DNA from 3 places in the Paenibacillus sp. FSL M8-0228 genome. Region 2 is predicted to be linked to each of the others. Evidence: predicted binding sites of a transcription regulator. Region 2 holds the regulator's gene; each other region holds the start of a gene.
The links. The regulator Rex, encoded in region 2, represses fermentation and respiration genes when NADH is low (regulators of the CRP and FNR family bind a similar motif). The targets are predictions, from matches to a motif close to TTGTGAAATATTTCACAA.
Positions count from the first base shown of each region.

Region 1 (7,220 bases), 1.5 Mb from region 2:
ACACACCCGAATCCAAAGGCGAAGCTGTTTAGTGAAGCTCCAAGTGCGTTGGAGCAGCCATCTTAATAGTAAGAAAAATTATTTTCAAAAGCCTCCTGATCATTGAAATGATTTAGGAGGCTTTTATATAGAGACAAAATCATTTAATGTGATAAATAATAAAGGCAGTGTATATTTAATGACTTAATCTAAAAGAGTAGGACGCCCCCGTAGAGGTCTTTATTGCGCCAATTTCCCCCCCAAAAAAACGTCGCTTTATTTTGACAATTCATTTCATGAATAGATATAATTTATGGGATAAAACTTGCAGAAAACCGGGAAATCCCACAGTTTTTGCACCGCATCACATATTACATGGCAGTACATCACATGAAAATATATTTATTTTAATGAATCGAGGCTGACGAATGAGTAATCAATCGATGGACATGCTTCTCACGAAGGATATCGTGCGTGAAGGGGAGTCTATTTTGCGTACGAAGGTTGATCCGGTATGCTTGCCACTATCTGAAGAGGATCTTCAACAGATGCAATGGATGCTGGATTATCTGAAAAATAGCCAAAATGAAGAGCTGGCTACCCGCTATGAACTGCGCCCGGGTGTGGGGTTATCTGCAAACCAGGTAGGTTTGAACAAAAGAATGTGCGCTATTTATTATGAAGATGGAGACAAAACGGTAGAGTATGCGTTGTTTAATCCGAAGTTAGTCAGCCACTCCACGTCCATGATTTATTTGGAGCAGGGTGAGGGGTGCTTGTCGGTAGATCGGTACGTAGCCGGATATGTACCGCGTTACGAAAAAATTCGTATTAAGGCCACTTTACCAGACGGAACACAGGAGCTATTGACGTTCAAAGGTTATGCAGCGATTGTTGTACAGCATGAAATGGACCATTTGGATGGTATTATGTTCTATGACCGTATCAACCCGGAAGATCCGCACAAGCTACCGCAGGGAGTGCATATCGAACCTTTTGTACGTAAATAGTTTAGGAATCGTAAAGTGTGGTGACTCTGTTCGCCACATTTTTTAAATTTTGCAAAAAACATAGATATAGAGGTTACGAAGCATTAAACTGGATACATACATATAGGTCGAGATGGAGGATGTGAAAACACGCAAAAAATGTAAGCGCTTATCTTGTGGGAGGGATGGCATGAATCGTGGAGTATGGCTTCTGATGAGTAATATGCGTATGCGGAATAAGCTGCTGTTCTCCTACGTACTAATTGTCATGATTCCGGTGCTGGTGGTTGGCGGCTGCGTAACTTTTTATTTGCGAGAGCAGGCATTGAATAGTGCAATTGCCCAGACGGTAAACAATGTGGAAAAGATCAAAAGCCAGACGGCAAATTTACTACGTGTGCCAACGGATATTTCAAATGGGTTGATGTTCGATAAAAGGCTGAGGGAAATGGCAAACCGACGGTATCCGGGTATGGTAGAGCTGATGAATGCGTATCATCAATACAAGGATTTTAATGAGTACACTCAGCAATATAGAGAGGTTGCTACCATTCGGTTCTATTCGTACAATCCGACGCTTGTCAATAATCTGGAGTTTATTCCAGTGGACTCTAACATTGAGCGGCAGCAGTGGTTCCAGACGGCTTTGAAGGGGACGGCGATTAACTGGTTTTACATTCAGGATAAGGAGGATAACCCGGTTAATCGCTTAAGCCTGGTACGGCAAATTCCATTTCCCGAATACAATACCAAGGGAGTTCTGATGATATCGCTGAGCCAGACCGAGTTGAATCATATGCTGAGCAAGGAGCCTTTTGAAACATTGATTGCGGATCGTAACGGGATTGTGGTCGCAGCTACTCGTCCGCAGTCGGTGGGGCAGACGTTGGGCGATTTACATTTGGGCTTTGATGTCCAGCGTGCGGGTAAGGGGATATATGAAGCGAAAATCAACGGAATGCCCTCCAACATCATCGTGGATGAGCTGCTGCCCGCCTCCAGTGTGAGCGGATTTACGATTATTTCAGTGTTTTCAACGGAGCATATTGTACAGGGAGCCAATCGAATCAGCCTGATTGGTGCTTTATGTGTTCTTGCAGTGCTGGTTATGGCACTGATTCTGATCACCATCATTTCCTGGCTGATTACCAAACGCCTACAGCGGTTGAGCTATGAGCTGGGTAAGGTAGCCGCGGGCGATTTTCATGTGGTATCGAGTGTGGAGGGAAGGGACGAGATCGGGGATTTATCCCGCCGTTTCAACTATATGGTGAGTAGTATTCGCCAACTCATGGCGCAGGTCTATGAGACGAGTGAGCACAATAACAGGCTGGAATTGGCACAAAAGGATATCAAGTTAAAAATGATGGCCAGCCAAATTAATCCACACTTTCTGTTTAATGCATTAGAATCTATTCGAATGAAAGCACATCTGAATGGGGAAGCGGAAATTGCAACGACGGTGCGTTTGCTTGGCAGGCTGATGCGCCGGAATCTGGAGATTGGCAGTGGTAAAACGACGGTACTACAGGAGCTGGATATGGTGCGATCCTATTTGCAAATTCAGCAGTTCAGATTTGGAAATCGCTTGATCTATGAAGTGAATTTGGAAGAAGATGCGACGGACATGTCGATTCCTCCCTTAATCATACAACCGCTGGTGGAAAATGCGGTCATTCATGGACTGGAAAATAAGGAAGAGCCGGTTACCGTGAAGGTAAATATTGCAATAGAACAAAGAAAGTTGAAAATTAAAGTAGAAGATGACGGGATCGGCATGGAAGCTGGGCAACTGACCCGTCTGCTAGCTCGGATCAGGGGGACGGATGAGCCAGAAGGGAGCAGTATTGGCCTGCGTAATGTACATCAACGTCTGACATTGATGTATGGTGAACGTTATGGATTGCATATTGAAAGCGCATTACAAGTAGGAACAACCGTATACTTTTCCATACCAAGGGAGGAAGAGTCGAATGTATAAAGCGATGATTGTAGATGACGAGCCAGCGATTCGTGAAGGATTGTCCTCCATTATTGACTGGGGGGATTGTGGCTTCCGTATTGTCGATACGGCAGGGAATGGACGCGAGGCTCTGGATAAGTTCGGAGAGCATCGGCCGGAGCTAGTCATTGTAGATATTCGTATGCCCGGGATGAGTGGACTGGAGGTTATACGTAGTATACGTGAAAAGAACGGGGAGCCGTATCATTTTCTCATATTAAGCGGATATGCAGACTTTGATTATGCACGGCAAGCCATGGGCTTCGGAGTAGATGGCTATCTACTGAAGCCAGTTGATGAGGAAGAAATGACGACAGAGTTGAAGCGGGTACGGCAAAACATTGAGGATGAGAAAGAAGTCGGCAAATGGGGAAGTCCGCCTTCTCATGAGCGTAATTGGATCGAAGCTCTATTGTTTCCGGTTCATCGAGAGTATACTCGTAATGCTGTAGAAAGCAGCGATTCTCTGCACAGAGCATCCAAGCAGGCTGAACATCAAAGCGGTAACGGAAAATATGGACAACAGCCAGCGTTACCAGACTTGGACTGGAGTAGCTATCAGGTTATTCTGCTGGATTTACGTATACCTGACTGGGATCGGCAAGCCCGGCAGTCGGCAGCAAAGCAGCGACTAACAGAAATGTGCCATGAGCAAGGCAGAGGTATCGTGTTTGAGGCTGGAATATATATGGGTCTTTTGCTTCCCGCCACGTTAAAAACGGAGAGAGATGCTGTTCAGTTACTAGCTGCTTGGCGACAGGAGCTAAAGGCGTGGGCTACGGAAATTTATGTGGCTGCCGGTGATCCTGTAGCCAGTCTTAGCGACATTCCCAGATCTTTTGAGCAGGCACTACGATTGTTAGAGCGTACGTTTTTGTTCCGGGCAGAAAGAGTCATGCTTTCCGGAGACCTACACAAATTGGAGACAGTCGAGACTGAAATGAGTGGAACGTCTGATAGTGCCACAGATGATCCCCTACGTTATGCAGAAAAGCTGTACTATGCGCTAGATATGGCTAATAGTGAAGCTGCAACCCGTGTCATTAAGGAAATGGAAGGCCAATTTCCACGGATTTATCGTACAGAATCCGCAATCAAGGCGGCGTTCGCCCAAACATTCACACTGGCGTTGAACAAGTATGCAGCCGGACAGGATCACAGCCGAACCGTGCTGGAGGAGCACTCCAGCTTTATAACCGATGTATATGCTTATTCCACATTGGGCGAGCTGGTGGATCACTCGCTGGAGCATGTGTTGCAATGGATTGGACAGACTGATCCCGGTGGCAAGGACATCATCATGAAACAAATGATTGACTTTATTCATAGTCATTATGATGAAAATTTGCGATTGGAGTTACTGGCAGATATGTTTAATTACAATAGTGGCTATTTGGGCAAATTGTTCAAAAGTCATACTGGCGAGGCCTTTAATGCCTACCTGGATAAGGTGAGGATTGAGCGAGCAAGGGAGTTGCTTGCACAAGGAATTAAGGTACACCAGGTGGCGGAACGCGTAGGGTATGCGAACGCAGATTATTTTCATAGTAAATTTAAAAAGTATGCTGGAATGTCACCTTCCTCCTATCGAAATCGGGTTCAAAAGAACGGAGGAACAGATGGCTGTTGATAGAATCCTAGGTATAACGCTATGAAGTCTCTCTTGCAGATGTCGGAGGTACAACCTCCGAACGAAGAGAGGCTTTTTTTGCATGATGAAAAAAAGATAGATCAATAGGAAATGTCACATTTATTATGGGATTTAGGCTGTTTTCATCAAATCGCCATCGTTATGACACAGCTTTGACACGATGTTCACATTTTCGATTCTATTTCATTTAAATTTATTCTATATAATGGGGATAATCTGAAGCCGGATCATGACACCATGGTGAAGGTAGTTGAGTGAGTCATTTTCTAAAAGGTGACCGCTGCATATGTAAGAATGTGAATACTGTCACAAATGTAGAAGACTTCAGATTACAGACACTATAAATCAATGTTAAGAGAAGTACAGGGGGAGGAGCAACATCATGGACGTATTGGATTTGGCACGGTTGCAGTTTGCAACCACAACGATTCTTCACTTTGTTTATGTGCCGATCTCCATTGGATTGTCGTTATTGGTGGCAATTATGGAGACTATGTATGTTATTAAGAAAAATGACTTGTACAAGAAAATGGCTCAATTCTGGGGAACGTTTCTGCTGATTAACTTTGCACTGGGCGTAGTCACCGGGATTTTGCAAGAATTTCAGTTCGGGATGAACTGGTCGGACTTTTCCCGTTTTGTGGGTGATGTATTTGGTACGCCGCTGGCGATTGAAGCGCTGCTTGCATTTTTCCTGGAATCGACCTTTATCGGATTATGGGTATTCGGTTGGGAAAGATTGTCCAAAACGGTCCATTTAATCTGTATGTGGTTGGTATCTATCGGTACGATGTTATCGGCATTGTGGATTCTAGCTGCTAATTCATTCATGCAGCGTCCAGTAGGATATGAGATTCAAAATGGACGTGCAGAAATGAAAGATTTTGCTGCTCTGCTAACGAATGAACAACTGTTATGGGAATTCCCACATACATTGTTTGCTGCTTTTGCGACAGGAGCATTTCTGATCGCGGGTATCAGTGCATGGAAGCTGATGCACAAAAAGAATATGGACTTTTTTAAACCTTCTTTTAAATTGAGTATTATTGTTGCCTTAATCAGTGCCATTGCTATTCCTTTGTTTGGTCATGGACAGGCTCAATATTTGGTGAAAACACAACCGATGAAGATGGCTGCCAGTGAGGGATTATGGGAGAACAGTGGTGACCCCGCTCCTTGGACCGTTATCGCATGGATTGATCCTGGAAACAAGGGAAATACCTTTGAGATTAAAGTTCCTTTTGCTTTGAGTTTTCTATCCTATAGTAAATTTACCGGCTCTGTGCCTGGTATGAATGAGCTGCAAGCCCAATATGAAAAAACGTATGGTCCGGGCGATTATATCCCGCCAGTACGTACCACGTTTTGGAGCTTCCGCATTATGATTGCGGCTGGATGTGGCATGATTGCACTCGCCTTATACGGGGCTTACCTGACGTTCCGTAAAAAGCTGGAAGGTTCACATCGCTGGTTCTTCCGTCTGATGATATGGGGGATATCCCTTCCATTCATTGGGAATACTTCAGGTTGGATCATGACTGAAATAGGTCGCCAACCGTGGACGGTATTTGGTTTGCTTCAAACGAAAGATTCTGTTTCGCCTACCGTTGTGGCAGGAGAAGTGCTATTCTCGTTCATCTCATTTACTACATTGTATTTAATTTTAACAGGTGTGCTGGCGTTTCTGTTTTACCGTACGGCTCGTAAAGGTCCAGATATTGAGCCACATCAGCAAACGGTAATTCATGATCCTTTTGCTCAAGGGGGTGACACCATTGTCGCTAAATGATTTATGGTTCTTATTGATCGCTGTGCTGTTTACCGGCTTCTTTTTTCTGGAGGGCTTTGATTTTGGCGTAGGAATGGCCACAGGATTGGTGCCGCGTAACGACCAACAAAAACGTTTGATGATCAATACGATTGGTCCATTCTGGGATGCCAACGAAGTGTGGCTGATTACAGCAGCAGGTGCAATGTTTGCCGCTTTTCCGCATTTTTATGCGACTATGTTCAGCGGATATTATCTCGTATTTGTGTTTATTTTGCTAGGTTTGATCTTGCGTGGAGTTTCTTTTGAGTTCCGCGGAAAGGCTGAAGGAAAATGGTGGACAGGAACGTGGGATGCCTGCATTCTGATTGGCAGCTTTCTACCGCCGATGCTGTTCGGTATGGCTTTTGCGGCTTTGGTGAAAGGTGTACCTATTCAGCAAAACATGGATTTGAAAGCTGGATTTTCCGATGTATTCAATGGATATACCGTATGGATTGGACTGACAGTGGTCGGAATGTGCCTAATGCACGGACTGACGTTTATTTCTCTGCGGACGATTGGAGAAGTACGGGATCGTGCTCGCGTGATGGCATCCAAATTTCTTCCGGTATTGGGCATTTTACTTGCGGGCATGGTGGTATGGACTTATTTTGCAACGGATTTATTTGCGCGTCGCGGTCCCTTTATGTATGCTGCGGTAGCAGTCGGAATTGTCGCCTATGTGCTGACGTGGTACTTCCTGAAGCAGCGCCGTGAAGGATGGGCCTTCGGGATGACAGGTGCAGTGATTTTGCTGACCTTCGTTTCGTTATTCGTCGGTTTGTTCCC
Region 1 covers NZ_JBBOXA010000001.1:4,855,545-4,862,764, reverse strand. The annotation lists gene MKY98_RS22075 (polysaccharide pyruvyl transferase family protein) at 1-66, shown strand, start outside; gene def (peptide deformylase) at 408-989, shown strand; gene MKY98_RS22065 (cache domain-containing sensor histidine kinase) at 1,159-2,949, shown strand; gene MKY98_RS22060 (response regulator transcription factor) at 2,942-4,600, shown strand; gene MKY98_RS22055 (cytochrome ubiquinol oxidase subunit I) at 5,004-6,410, shown strand; gene cydB (cytochrome d ubiquinol oxidase subunit II) at 6,397-7,220, shown strand, end outside.
Region 1: the regulator Rex is predicted to act here: its motif matches at 4,916-4,933, upstream of MKY98_RS22055 (cytochrome ubiquinol oxidase subunit I).

Region 2 (7,220 bases):
AAAAGTGGAAGATTGGACGGAGCTAGCTGCTCCGCGTAGAGAAGATGACCCGAATCCACTGTCAGGTGTTACCTTTGAGGAGTACATGGATGATGTGCGGGACAATTTGCGTTCATCCTTGAGTCAATATGAGGAGCGCGAGGCGCAGATACAGATGATTGAGGGTGTGAATCAGGCACTGAGTGAAGACAAGCATCTGCTGATTGAAGCAGGTACAGGAACAGGGAAGTCTCTGGGTTATTTGCTCCCATCGCTGTATCACAGTGTGAAAAAGGGACAGCGCGTTATGGTGAGTACACATACGATCAACCTGCAGGAGCAATTACGCGAGCGCGACATTCCGATGCTAACCAAGGTGATTCCGTTTCCGTTCCGGGCTGCTATTTTCAAGGGTCGGGGACATTATTTGTGTCTGCGTAAGTTTGAACATAAAATAAACAGAAGAGACTTCGCTACACCGAAGGAAGATTTAATTACAGCGGCTCAGATGATCGTCTGGTTGACGCTAACAGAAACCGGTGATGATGAAGAACTGAATCTGAGCAACCGTGGAGGGGATTTCTGGGAAACGGTGGCGAGTGATTCAGAGTCCTGTCTTGGTCGTTCCTGCCCATGGTTCCGCAAATGTTATTATCATCGTGCACGCCATGAAGCAGGAATAGCGGATGTTGTTATTACGAATCACTCTAAGTTGTTCACAGACGTCAAAGCCAGTCATCAGTTGTTGCCGAGCTATGAACATCTGGTGATAGATGAAGCCCATCACCTGGAGGAAGTAGCTGGTAAACACCTAGGTATGCATATGAAATATTTCACACTCGTGCATACACTGACGCGACTGTTCAAAGACAGCAAGAATGGACAACTGCCTTCACTTCGTCAACAGTTGGCGAAATCGGGGCACGAGAAGTCGGCAGATTGGGCCTCAACTATCGACCAGCTGTATCCGCTCGTGTTAGAGGTGAAGGAAACTTGGGACCTGCTAAGCGACAAGCTGTTTGGCATGTTGCCGGAGCGAAGTGATGCGACACCGGGTGAAACAGGACAGTTTTCTTCCCGTCTCAAACCTTCGGCCAAGCCTGCAAAGTGGGATCAGGCGGGAGCTTTGGAAAATCAGCTATATGTAACGATGAGCGAAATTTTGCGCAAGGGCGACAAGCTGATGCTGGACGTCAAGGAAGAACATGACGATTATGCGGCGGATAGCCTTATTACAGATATCACGGGTCTGCTCAAGGATTTGGCGGGGATTCGAGAAAATTTGCGCTTTTTTATCCGACTCGATGATGAAACAACCGTATACTGGCTCGAGGCGAGCGGGCAATTCCGTAGTAAATCATTGCAATTTTATGCGGTACCCGTCGATGTGAGCCGCCAGTTGAAAGAAATGTTTTTTGACAAAAAAAGAAGCATTATTCTGACTTCTGCTACCTTGTCGGTAGATAAGTCGTTTCAGTACATGATCGATCAGCTCGGCTTACAGGAGGCCGCAGATCAAGAGCGGCTGATGACTTCGCAGCTCCCGTCACCCTTTAATTACAGGGATCAGGTGTTGCTGGTTATTCCACGGGATTTTCCAAGTGTGAAGGGCAGTGTAGGAGATGCGCATTTTGTAGATATGCTCGTTAGCTCTCTAGGAGCGACTGCTCAGGCGACACGTGGGAGAATGCTCGTTCTGTTTACGTCCTATCGGATGCTCCGGCAAGTGTATGAGCCGCTCAATGAGGCCTTAGCATCCAGCGAAATTACTGTGCTGGGACAAGGTGTGGACAGTGGAAGTCGCAGCAAGCTAACCCGCCGGTTTCAGGAAGCGAAAGCTTCTGTATTGCTGGGGACCAGCAGTTTCTGGGAAGGCGTCGATATTCCGGGGAAGGCTCTGACTTGTCTAGCCATTGTTCGCTTGCCGTTTCAACCGCCGAATCACCCGCTGCTGGAGGCAAAAAGCGAACTGCTCCAGCAGCAGAAGAAGAATCCATTTATGAAGCTGTCTGTACCTCAAGCGGTCATTCGCTTCAAACAGGGATTTGGTCGGTTGGTACGTACAGCGAACGACCACGGGGTCGTTATCGTTTATGATACGCGTGTGATTGAATCCTATTACGGAAAGCACTTTTTGTACTCGTTACCGGGACCAAAAATGGAGCATATGCCATCGGAGCAAATGGTGCCCCGCATCGCCGAATGGCTCCAATCCGCCCCGGAGACAGAGGCATAACGGACGGACATAAGTATGTTCGTTACAATTAGGGGGAGCAAGTATGAAATCAGATAAAATTTCAGAGGCTGTCGTACGGAGGTTACCCGTATATTTACGTTATCTGAATGCACTGCACAAACGGGAGGTGGCTACGGTCTCTTCTCAAGAGCTGGGACAGAGGCTAGATTTGAACCCGGCCCAAATCCGTAAAGATCTTGCTTATTTTGGAGATTTTGGTCGGAAGGGTATCGGTTATGATGTTTCTTATCTCATTGAGAAAATACGCCATATCCTGAAAATCGACCAACAAATTAATGTAGTATTGGTCGGAGCGGGTAATCTGGGGCAAGCCCTTTCGAATTATAACGCTTATTTAAAAGACAATATGAAGATTGTGGCGGTATTTGATGCGTTTCCGGATAAGGTAGGAACCAAGATCAATACATTGGTCGTGCAACCGATGGATGAACTGGAAGCGACTGTGAAAGAAAAAAACATTCGAATCGGGATTATTACCGTACCTGATTTTGAAGCACAGCACGTGGCTGATAGGCTTATTGATAGCGGAATTGGAGCGATCCTGAACTTTGCACCGACTACTCTCAAGGCACCAGCCAACATTCGGATTCATGCCACAGACTTTACAACTGATTTGCTTAGCCTCGCTTATTATTTGGAGGACGGAAAGGAAGAAGCACAATATGACAGTGAATAAATGGATGATTAAAAACGGATCTTTTGCCGTAAATGGACCAGAAGCAGGGGTAGTCCATGGTTTTATGATTGTGGAGGATAGTCGTATTACTTATATTGGCGAAACCTTGCCTGCGGGTGAGGAAGAGACGGAAGCGATCGATGGTAAAGGGCTATTGTTTTTACCTGGTCTGATCAATACTCATGGTCATGCGGCGATGTCTCTACTGCGTGGGCATGGAGATGATTTGGCACTTCAAGTATGGCTTCAGGAAAAAATGTGGCCTATGGAAGCCAAGTTTACATCTACAGACGTGTACTGGGGTACGTCCTTGTCTGTGCTGGAAATGCTGAAAGGTGGAACAACAACCTTCCTCGATATGTACGATCATATGGATGAGGTGGCTCGTGTGGCTGAAGAGTCAGGTATTCGTGCAAGTCTGATGCGTGGAGCAATTGGACTATGTTCGGAGGAAGAACAGCGAATCAAGCTGGCAGAGGCCGTGACTTTTGCGCGTAACTGGCACGGTAAAGCAGACGGCCGTATTACAACGATGATGTCACCGCATGCGCCATATACATGTCCACCTGCGTTTATTGAAAAATTCGTACAAGCTGCGCATGATCTGGACTTGCCACTGCATACGCACATGTCTGAGACGATCGCCGAAGTAGAGCAAAACGTACGCGACTACGGTTTGCGTCCGGTTGCACACTTGGATAAGCTTGGCTTTTTCTCCCGTCCTTCGCTTGTTGCCCATGGCGTTCATTTGAACGACGAAGAAATAGCTTTACTGGCAGAACGTGGTGTAGCGGTTTCCCACAATCCTGGCAGCAACTTGAAGCTGGCAAGTGGTGTGGCAAGAGTGCCTGAATTGCTGCGTGCAGGGGTTACGGTTTCTCTCGGAACGGATGGTCCTGCCAGCAATAATAACCTGGATATGTTCGAGGAAATGCGTCTGGCAGCACTTATTCACAAGGGTGTATCCGGTGACCCTACGGCAGTTCCTGCAAGTGAAGCGCTGCGTCTGGCAACAGAATACGGTGCAAAGTCGATTGGTTTAAAAGAAGTAGGAGCGTTGGCAGCAGGCAACAAGGCTGACTTTATCGCGTTGGATCTGAATCAGGCACATTTCTTGCCGCGTACAGATCTTATTTCCCATGCGGTATACTCTGCAAGCGCCAAGGACGTGGCTCATGTGTGGGTAGACGGTCGTCAGGTTGTGAAAAACGGCGAATGCCTGACTATGGACGAGGAACGTATCAAACATGAGGCACAAGCCGCCTTTGAAGGGCTGCTGTCGCGCTAATTCAGGTGTCACATCCCCTTAGAGAGGAAGCACGGGTTTGAAAAATAAGAAAAAATGGATAGCGGTCGCCATTTTGGCCGTGATACTGATCCTGGTCAGCATTTTCTGGTATTATTCCTATGTTACTCAAGACCAGGTGGCTGAGAAAAATGCCGCTATCATTAAGGCCAAGCAATCAGGTGGTCTGGTTAGCACGACTCAAACATGGAAGTCTGTGTGGGATCAGGTATATTGGGTGGTTCAAGGGAAAAATGCACAGAATGAAAATATAATGGTATGGGTTCCTTTTCAAAAAGTGGAGGGACAACCTAACGTACCTGCCGCAGATAATAGCGGTGTTCATACCGAGCTGCTGAAGAACGGAGTCGACGAGCAAAAAATGACGTCGCTAATTCAGCAGCAGCTTCCAGGTGTAAAAATTGTAAGCCTCCAGCCGAGTGTGTTCAATGGCGAATATGTGTGGCAGCTGTTTTACGATGATGGAAGCCATCATTACTATGCCTTTTACCGTTTTTCAGATGGGGGAGCGACGGGGGTAAAGTATACTTTGCCCAATAACTGAGCTGGTTGAGGATCAGCAGATGTGGAATGAATGACTAGTAAATGATTAAAAGCTCAAGAAAAAGACGTAAATGCGATGAAATTCGTATTTACGTCTTTTAGTCTTGCTATGCCGTAAAGATGAGCTGAATGCCAGCGAAGCATCTTTACCTACCCAACTTCTCTCCTAAGGCAAATTCATCTTTATGGCGGGCAACAGCGATCGTAAGATCAAATCCTACACGCAGCGTCCCACCTCTACCATAACCAAAGATTTTGCCTCATCACAACTCCTCCACACATTGCCTTCGATTTTAGATATACGTTATGATATACTATATTTTATAAGTGATAGACAAAAATGATAGAAAAAAGAATTGCTGATCACTGTAAGATCATGCAATTTGGTTGTTTGTTGACATTCGTCCCGTTTCTTCTGAGTTTTACATTTTGAGAGGAGGATGTTGTTTGAAATTGCGTGCAGTTCCTATCGTTGTGGCGGCAGTTTTGGCAGCTTTGCTGCTATTTGGGGGATGGTTCATTTACCGTCAGGTTACAATGCAAAGTCCTCTGGAAAAACTGGTTTCTCAATATCCAGGCGTGACAAGCGCTCAAATAGATATTAAACAGGATCAGGTTGTATTGAAACTAGATCTCAAACCGCAGGCGGATGTGGCCGGATTGGTCGATGTAGTTAAGCAAAAAGGACAATCCATCATTGGCAGCCGCACCATTAAGCTCGATATTGCAGACCGTTCCAATACAGCACTGAATCAATGGTGGTCTGAGGCTATGTTTCCTGTAGCCGAAGCGATGGAAAATAGAAAGTATACTCAAATTTCATCTACAGTTGAGCATATGAAAAAGAAAAAGACGGGTATCAAAGCTGATACCGACATGGATTCGAACAATGTCTATATCCGACTCAGCGAAGGGAAAGCGACCAAGTTTATCGTTTTGCCACGTCAATCTCAGCAGATGGGGGTATGGCCTAATGCCTAGATGGATCAAGGAAATATTAATCGGCATTGTGCCGGTAACCATTATATTTCTCGTTTTTATTGGGGTAAATATTATCCCTCTTCTAGTTGCTGGTGTGATGTTCAGCGGCTTGTTAATGCTCATGCATGCTCGTGGAGGCTTGGCCGTAGGTGCTGGGCAAGAACGTAAACGTAAAAAAAATGGCCCGGACAAGCTGACTTTTGAGGAAATCGGTGGGCAAGAAAGCGCTAAGCAGGAGCTGCGTGAGGCCTTGGATTTTTTGAATCGACATGATGAAATCTCCAAGTTTGGTATCCGTCCATTAAAAGGCGTTTTGCTCACAGGTCCTCCGGGAACAGGAAAAACACTGATGGCTAAGGCAGCGGCACACTATACTAATTCTGTTTTTGTTGCAGCCTCAGGTAGTGAATTTGTTGAAATGTACGTTGGTGTTGGAGCAGGTCGTGTGCGTGAGTTGTTCCGGGAGGCACGTACTCGTGCAGCCAAGGAAAAGAAGGAAAATGCAATTATTTTTATTGACGAAATCGACGTAATTGGTGGTAAACGTGAGGGTGGACAGCAACGAGAATATGATCAGACTTTGAATCAGTTGCTGACAGAAATGGATGGTATTTACTCGGTAGATACACCGCGGATTTTGATCATTGCGGCAACAAACCGTAAAGAAATGCTGGACAGCGCCTTAACGCGCCCAGGGCGTTTTGACCGTCATATTCAAGTGGATTTGCCTGATAAGAAGGGCCGTCTTCATATTCTTAAAATTCATGCCAAAAACAAACCGATTCAGGAAGATGCGAATCTGGATAAAATTGCTGAGGAATCTTATGGGTTTTCTGGCGCACAGCTGGAGAGCGTAATGAATGAAGCGGCAATCTATGCGATGAGACAGGATCAGAAAATGATTGCACAGAAACATCTGTCGATGGCAATTGACAAAGTGATGATGGGTGAAAAGACAGATCGAGAATCGACCTTGGAAGAGAAAAAACGTGTAGCGATCCATGAACTGGGACATGCTATTATGGCCGAAATTGTTCGTCCTGGTAGCGTAAGCCAGGTTGCACTTAGCCCACGTGGGAAAGCGCTTGGGTATGTGCGCCACAATCCACAGCAAGAGCATTATTTATACACCAAGCAGTATCTGGAGGAGCAGATTATGATCTCGCTCGCAGGGGCTACGGCAGAAGAAATGTACTATGGCGGTCGAAGTACCGGCTCTAGTAATGATTTTGAGCAGGCGCTGAACATCGTCCATACGATGATGACTTCCGGTTTGACTTCACTTGGCATTATTAACATGGAAATGGTAACGAAAGAAGAACTCATGCGGGAAAATGGCGAGATTATGGCTGACCTGCATACCCGAACTTTGGAACTGCTGGAAAAGCATCGTCCTGTGTTCGACAACTCACTTGACATCCTAATGAAGGAGGAAACTTTGTCTGGAGACCAATTTAGATGTCAATTTAGTGAAAATG
Region 2 covers NZ_JBBOXA010000001.1:3,364,605-3,371,824, reverse strand. The annotation lists gene dinG (ATP-dependent DNA helicase DinG) at 1-2,215, shown strand, start outside; gene MKY98_RS14890 (redox-sensing transcriptional repressor Rex) at 2,259-2,912, shown strand; gene MKY98_RS14885 (amidohydrolase) at 2,899-4,200, shown strand; gene MKY98_RS14880 (cell wall elongation regulator TseB-like domain-containing protein) at 4,238-4,762, shown strand; gene MKY98_RS14875 (hypothetical protein) at 5,209-5,742, shown strand; gene MKY98_RS14870 (AAA family ATPase) at 5,735-7,220, shown strand, end outside.

Region 3 (7,220 bases), 3.1 Mb from region 2:
TCATACTTGAAGTCAAGGAGTCAGGCACTTGTATACCACTACCAAATCATATAATCCACTTCATGCTGAATTGCTTGGTTGTCCAACACAAAGTTGAAGCGTCTTAATTTTTATTTCAAGCCTTTCCATACCCAGTTCTCTACCTCTGGCAAGTCAATACCCTCTTCGCGAATGAATTGATGATGTTTCTTAACCGTAGCATCCATTTCATCCACAATATTTGTGTACTTCCCAGCGTCAGGTAAGTTTAGAACAGCTTCCTTCACTAAGTCAAAACGATCCATTTGATTCAATACACGCATATCAAATGGTGTCGTAATATCGCCGTTCTCACGGTAACCATGTACACGTAAATTATGATTGTGACGATCAAAGAACAAATCTTTGATCAGACCTTCGTAACCATGGAAAGCGAAAACTACTGGTTTATCCTTTGTGAAAAAATGATCAAACTCGGCGTCAGATAATCCACGCGGGTCTAGCTTTTGACTTCTCAGTTTCAGCAAATCTACCACGTTGATGTACCGAATCTTCAATTCAGGCAGTTTTTCATGCAAAATAGAAATTGCAGCTAAACTTTCAATCGTTGGTTCTGTGCCAGCAGAAGCAATGACAAGGTCAGGTTCTCCACCTTGATCTGTACTTGCCCAGTCAATGATCTTCAACCCTTTATCCACCAATTCTTTCGCTTCATCAGCACTAAACCATTGTGGACGTGGGTGTTTGGACGAAACAATCAAATTGATCTTTTGACGGTCGTTTAAAATAGTGTCGAAAACAGCCAACAAGGAATTGGCATCCGCTGGCAGATACTCCCGAATAAATTCCGGTTTTTTATCAGCCAAATGACCTAACAAACCTGGATCTTGGTGTGTATACCCATTATGATCCTGTTGGAACACCGTTGAAGTTGCTACGACATTCAATGATGGGATATCTGCACGCCATCCTTGATCCGTTGCTTTACGCAGCCACTTAAAGTGTTGGGTGATCATTGAGTCAACCACACGCAGGAAAGCTTCGTAACTTGCAAAGAAACCATGACGACCAGTTAACACATAACCTTCCAGCAATCCTTCAGCTTGGTGTTCGGATAATTGGGAGTCAATTACGCGGCCATAGGACGACAAAAATTCATCATTAGGTTCAATAATTTGGTCCATCCATTGGCGTTTGGTTACTTCAAAAACAGGAGCCAAGCGATTAGACATTGTTTCATCCGGTCCGAAGATTCTGAAATTACGATTTTGTTCATTTAAGACAACCACATCTTTAACGTATTTCCCTAAAACCGACATATCTTGCGCAATCACTTTACCAGGTACGGAATTATCCAGCGCATAGTTACGGAAATCCGGCAATTTCAAGTCTTTAATGAGGTTCCCCGCATTCGCAACAGGGTTCATTCCCATACGTTTATCGCCTGTGGGCAGAATTTCAGCAAGCTCAGAGTTTAAACGACCGTTTTCGTCGAACAATTCCTCTGGTCTGTAGCTATTCAACCATTCTAACAAAGCAGGTGCGTGCTGCATATTTTTTTGATCAACCGGAATTGGAACCTGATGGGCACGGAATGAATTTGTATTCGGCACGTTGTCCCATTCCTTTGGACCCGTCCAGCCTTTAGGTGAACGGAATACAATCATCGGCCACGCTGGACGAGTAAGATCATTATTTTCACGCGCATTCTTTTGAATAGCTTCAATTTTCTCGATGGCCGTATCCAATACTTTCGCCATTTCTGGATGCATGTGATCCGGATTTTCACCTTCAACAAAGAATGGCTCCCAGCCCAAACCTTTAAAGTATGAGGTCAATTCTTCTTTCGATTGACGAGACATAATCGTTGGGTTACTAATCTTAAAGCCATTCAAGTGCAAGATTGGCAGCACTGCACCATCCGTGATCGGGTTGATAAATCTGTTAGAGAACCACGAAGCGGCTAATGGACCCGTTTCAGCTTCGCCATCACCAATAACAACAGCCGAAATCAGATCAGGATTATCCAGAATAGCACCTACACCATGAGAAAGGGAGTAGCCTAATTCTCCACCTTCATGGATAGATCCAGGCGTTTCAGGAGCAGCATGTGAAGCAATACCGCCAGGGAAAGAGAATTGTTTGAACAATTTCTTCATACCTGGGATATCTTGCGTAATTTGCGGATAGATTTCGGTGTAACTTCCATCCAGATATGAATTTGAAACCATAACCTGACCGCCGTGACCAGGGCCCTCAATGTAAAGCATGTTCAAATCATATTTATTAATAACACGATTTAGATGTGCATAAATAAAGTTTTGTCCTGGAATTGTGCCCCAGTGTCCAATAGGCTTAACCTTCACATCTGAATCTTTTAAAGGCTCTCTCAACAAAGGATTATCTTTTAAATAAAGCTGACCTACCGAAATGTAGTTCGTTGCACGCCAATATGCATCAAGTTTTTCTAAATATGTTTTAGATGAATAATCTGCTAACACGGGTGATAATGACATGGTGTCCACTCCCTAAGTAGTATTGTTTGTAATTTATTTCCGGAAATTTCATCTACATGTACATCATAACGCCGCGCCGATTAAATTCAACCTTTTTCACAAGTGATACGGTCCAATTTTGTGAAATTTTGAACATACTATGAAATATAAATTAAAAAGACAGTAAAAAAGCTCTTACATTAAAATATATAGAAGTATAAACCAATAAAATTTGTAATAAACGTTGCAATCGCAGGCTCCAATCCTTTTCTCAAAATTATAAAAAAAGACCGGAGAATTCTCCAGTCTTATCATTAGTGAACCGATACAAAGGTATTAAATTTTAAATATTTGTAATGAAATCGCATATGAGAAAACTCAAATGGCGTACCGTTATCTAAAAAGAACACACCTTCCATAATACCTACAGGCTCATTTTCATTTAAATGTAGCAGCTTTTGATCATTCTCTTGAGACGGTTCTGCAAAAATGGATAAAAAAGATTTGGTGACGGCCAAGTTCCGCGAGTCCTCCAAATAATTAAAAATGGACCCCTCGATAATGGTCTGATTTAAATTCTGGACAATTTTAATGGGAATATAGCCCGTTTCAATCATAAAAGGATCATCATCAAACAGACGTAAGCGGACAATTTTGTAAACAAAATCATGAGTCTCCAAGAACAAATCGCGCTGTAATTCTTCTGTTGGCGGAATGACCTCAAAACTCAATACTTTGATCTTAGGCTTTTTACCATGCATTTGAAAATTATCAGTGACCCCTAGATTAGAGCCTTCGTAGTTAAAGATAGATTCATTTCTTATGTATAATGGATTAATAAATGTCCCGGAACCTTGTTTTTTGAAAATAATTCCGACACTCTCCATTTTAGTCAGAGCACGTTTAATTGAACTACGACTAACCTGGTAAGTCTCACTAAGACTACGTTCATCTGGCAATCTCATATCTGCAAACTTTCCCGCAAAGATTTTCATCTTGAGATCGTCAATAATTTGCTTATAGACAAATTGTGTCATATAGTACTCCTCTTTCAGGTCTTCTATAACTCTATTTAGTTTACCATAACTTGCCCATTTCATCTCATGTTTGTTTCTATATGCAGAGTGAGCTTTCAGCGGATGAGAAGCGCCCTCGCTTTTACTTTACATCTCTATGCATAATACCATGATTACACATACATAACACCACGGAACGCACCTGCAAAACAGTAGAAAATACAGAACCCCTCACCTTAATATCGGTAATAAGACCAAGCCTGTTTCGAACCTTGAGGGATGTTTGACTAGACCAGGCTAAAATCCTTGAATACATTGTTATTATTTATCTTGTTCAAACGTTTTCTAATAAGAATGGTGGGGGGGGATCACATTGGCAATCCGCTACAGCGTCATCATTCCAACCTATAATCGAGCCCAGCAATTGTTGCTCACACTCGCTTCATTTGAGACACAAACCTATCCAAAGCAACTATTCGAAGTCATTGTAGCTGATGACGGTTCTACAGACGGAACGAGAGAAATGGTCGAAGGCTTCAAAGCATCCTATCCTCTTATCTATGTGTCACATCAGGAACAACGCGGTCGATCTGCCGTTCGAAATTTGGGACTGCGCCGTGCAAGAGGGCTATACATCATCTTCTGCGACGCTGACTTTGTAGTATTACCGGAATTTATTAGGATCGTGAGCCGTTATCACCGTAAATATCCCAAGTCCGTGCTTTCAGGCATTCCTCACTCGTGGGACGATGCTTTTACCCATTATTACCCTGACTTTTCTCCTGAAGAAAAAGAACAATGTCGCAACATACTTACGCAGTCCAACTTATGGAATGCTGACTATGAAGCAGCAAACGAAATTACTCCGATCATAACCCCAGAAGATATCCTTCACCAAACGGGTGCACTGTCTAAAGTAGTTAGTCCCACAAGGGTTCCTCCTCATACGCAGAAACAATTTGCCTCAACGGACGTAGCCCCCTGGATGCTGCTGGTTACCCGTTGTGTAGCCATCAGACGCAGTCACTTGATTCGTATTGGAGGTTTCAATGAACGGTTTGTGCTCTATGGACTCGAGGACTGGGACCTTGGCTATAGACTGCATCGCTTGAAGATCCCTTTTTATTGCATCAAAGAAGTGGTCGGATACCATCAGGAACATCCCACCTATCTTAGAGGTAACGTGTTAAATACGGAAAATCTGAGAATCATGTATGAAACCTACGGATTCAATGACTCCTCGTTAAATTTATTTGCCCTTATCCCTCCATCCGAGGATTTTGAGACCTACAAAAATACGTTGCGGGTATTGCGCAGGGGATTCCGCTCTAGGTTAACACGCTCATCAGCACTGTTATTAAGAAGAACACTACACATTGCAGCCAAACAGTTCTACGACCAAGGCCATACTCATGCATACAAAAAATCATTACACTTGATAAAAAGGAAAGCAGCGAACCGGAAAAGTCGAGTCGCTCACGTATTACGAGAGATGCTGGTGAAGTCTGAAAAGCTGGTGGAATAGCAAGAGGCCGGAAGGTCCCGAGACACATGAATTTTTCCCGAAATAAAAAGACTCCTCCATATGAGAGCAGGCCAAACTCGGCAAGCTATCTTATGGAAGAGTCGTATGCAACTTTTACTTACTTTTGTTTTTCCGTTAATGTTCTCACTTTAATAGGATGCAGATTCGCCTCGATTTGAGCCCGCTGCGGTTCATACCACTCTGGCAGCATTAATTTCTGCCCCATAGATTCAGCAGGTTCATCGTTAGCAAATCCCGGTGGATCTGTAGCAATTTCAAATAATATGCCACCCGCTTCTCTGAAATATATAGCATTAAAATATTGGCGGTCTATGATTGTGGTCGGCTGATAGCCATAATGCTGGACTGCGCTTCTCCATTCTTCATGTTGTTCGAAGTCTTTTGCACGCCATGCAATGTGATGTACCGTGCCTGCTCCACCAAAGCCTAGACCTATTTTGGCGAGTGGGACATCCACGATGTTGCCGATTTCTCCTACGGACTGATAACGCGCATATTCGGCGTTTTCAGCGATTTTCGTAAATCCGAGTATGCTCTCCAATGCATCCATCGTTCTCTGTGGATTGACACTAAATAGCACGGCACCTCCAAACCCCTTAATTGCTTTATCGGCTGAAATGCCACCGTAAGACCAAGTACTATTCGCTCCCTCTTCACGTTCAACAAGCTCAAGACGTAAGCCCTCATTATCCTCAAATTGAAGATATTGTTCAGAAAAACGGCTCGTTTTCGTAACTTGAATATCAAAGCTTTGCAAACGATGCTGCCAAAAATCAAGTGAACCTGGGGGTACCACATACGAGGTTATGCCCACCTGACCACCTCCGATTCGCCCTTTGGGAGTTCCTGGTGCAGGAAAAAAAGTAATGATCGTTCCAGGACTCCCTGCATCGTTGCCAAAGTACAAGTGGTAAACCTCAGGAGCATCGAAGTTGATTGTTTTCTTCACTAACCGAAGTCCAAGAATACTTGCATAGAAATCGACATTTGCCTGCGGATTACCAGCAAAAGCCGTAATATGATGGATACCTGTAGTTTGAAGCGACATATGAAACCCTCCTTTAATCGTAGAAACCTTTATTTTTTGTTGATGATGACTTTTAATGACCTAACCATCATGTTTTATCTAAGTATTGCATCAATGGAATATGAACCTGCTCCTGTCAACGCAATACCGATTACAACTGCAATAAGAACTAGCGGATATTCATAGCCATTAGCCGTTGCCCAGATCCCGTTTTGGCCATGTACCTTGAAAATTGCTCCGAGCATAGTCGCCGTAATCAAAAATGCAGCCAGTGGAGTGAGCAGTCCTACAGCAAATAGAGCTCCTCCCAACAATTCCATCAACCCAGCAGCCACTGCCATGAACACCCCGGGCTTAATGCCAATCGATTCCATCCAACCGCCCGTACCCTTTGGACCATAGCCGCCAAACCACCCAAAAAGCTTCTGCGCTCCATGCCCCACCAATAACAATCCAACCACCAAACGTATCAATAACAATCCACTTGCCAACATAAAAATCACTCTCCACATTATATTATTCTAAGATATTTAATTTAGAGATATTAGACGAAATTAAACTTATTGTTTAGCGATTTGAGCCTGTTCCTTTTTCAGTTTTTCAGGCGTAACATCGTCTCCATTCGGATCATAAATCGTAGCATTCAAGAGAATGCTTTGTACAGAGCCCCGAAAGATTTGAAGGTATTCTTTACGAAGATCCGTTTGTTCCATTTTTTCAATTTCAGTCAACCCAACTTCTTTCGCTTTTTTTGCAAGCTGATTAATTCTTTCTAAAATGGTAATCATGTATATACCTCCCTATTCAAAATTTATGATCACTTTTATCTTTAATTTATTTATCTCGATATAAAGATATAATACTTTTCTATCCGTGTCAATACTTTTTCGAAAAGAAAAGCAGCCAGATCACTTAGAGACACCTTTAAGCTACAAGTTGTGTAAAACCTTTCAACTCAATTACTAGAGCCATAATAAAAAGCCACCAACCAGAATCACGGGCTGATGGCTTTCTTGTCTTACTCAAATGGAGGCGAGGGGAGTCGAACCCCTGTCCGAAGATAACGACACATAAGCTTCTACGGGTGTAGTCACAGTTTTGATGTCACCCGAGTATCGCCCCGTAACCGGCTTAATTTGGGTCAGCTGGATTAAGTA
Region 3 covers NZ_JBBOXA010000001.1:228,111-235,330, reverse strand. The annotation lists gene MKY98_RS01035 (phosphoketolase family protein) at 111-2,495, opposite strand; gene MKY98_RS01030 (GntR family transcriptional regulator) at 2,789-3,511, opposite strand; gene MKY98_RS01025 (glycosyltransferase family 2 protein) at 3,864-5,015, shown strand; gene MKY98_RS01020 (ring-cleaving dioxygenase) at 5,134-6,084, opposite strand; gene MKY98_RS01015 (DoxX family protein) at 6,159-6,557, opposite strand; gene MKY98_RS01010 (DUF896 domain-containing protein) at 6,624-6,851, opposite strand; gene MKY98_RS01005 (carboxypeptidase regulatory-like domain-containing protein) at 7,195-7,220, opposite strand, start outside.
Region 3: the regulator Rex is predicted to act here: its motif matches at 2,614-2,631, upstream of MKY98_RS01035 (phosphoketolase family protein).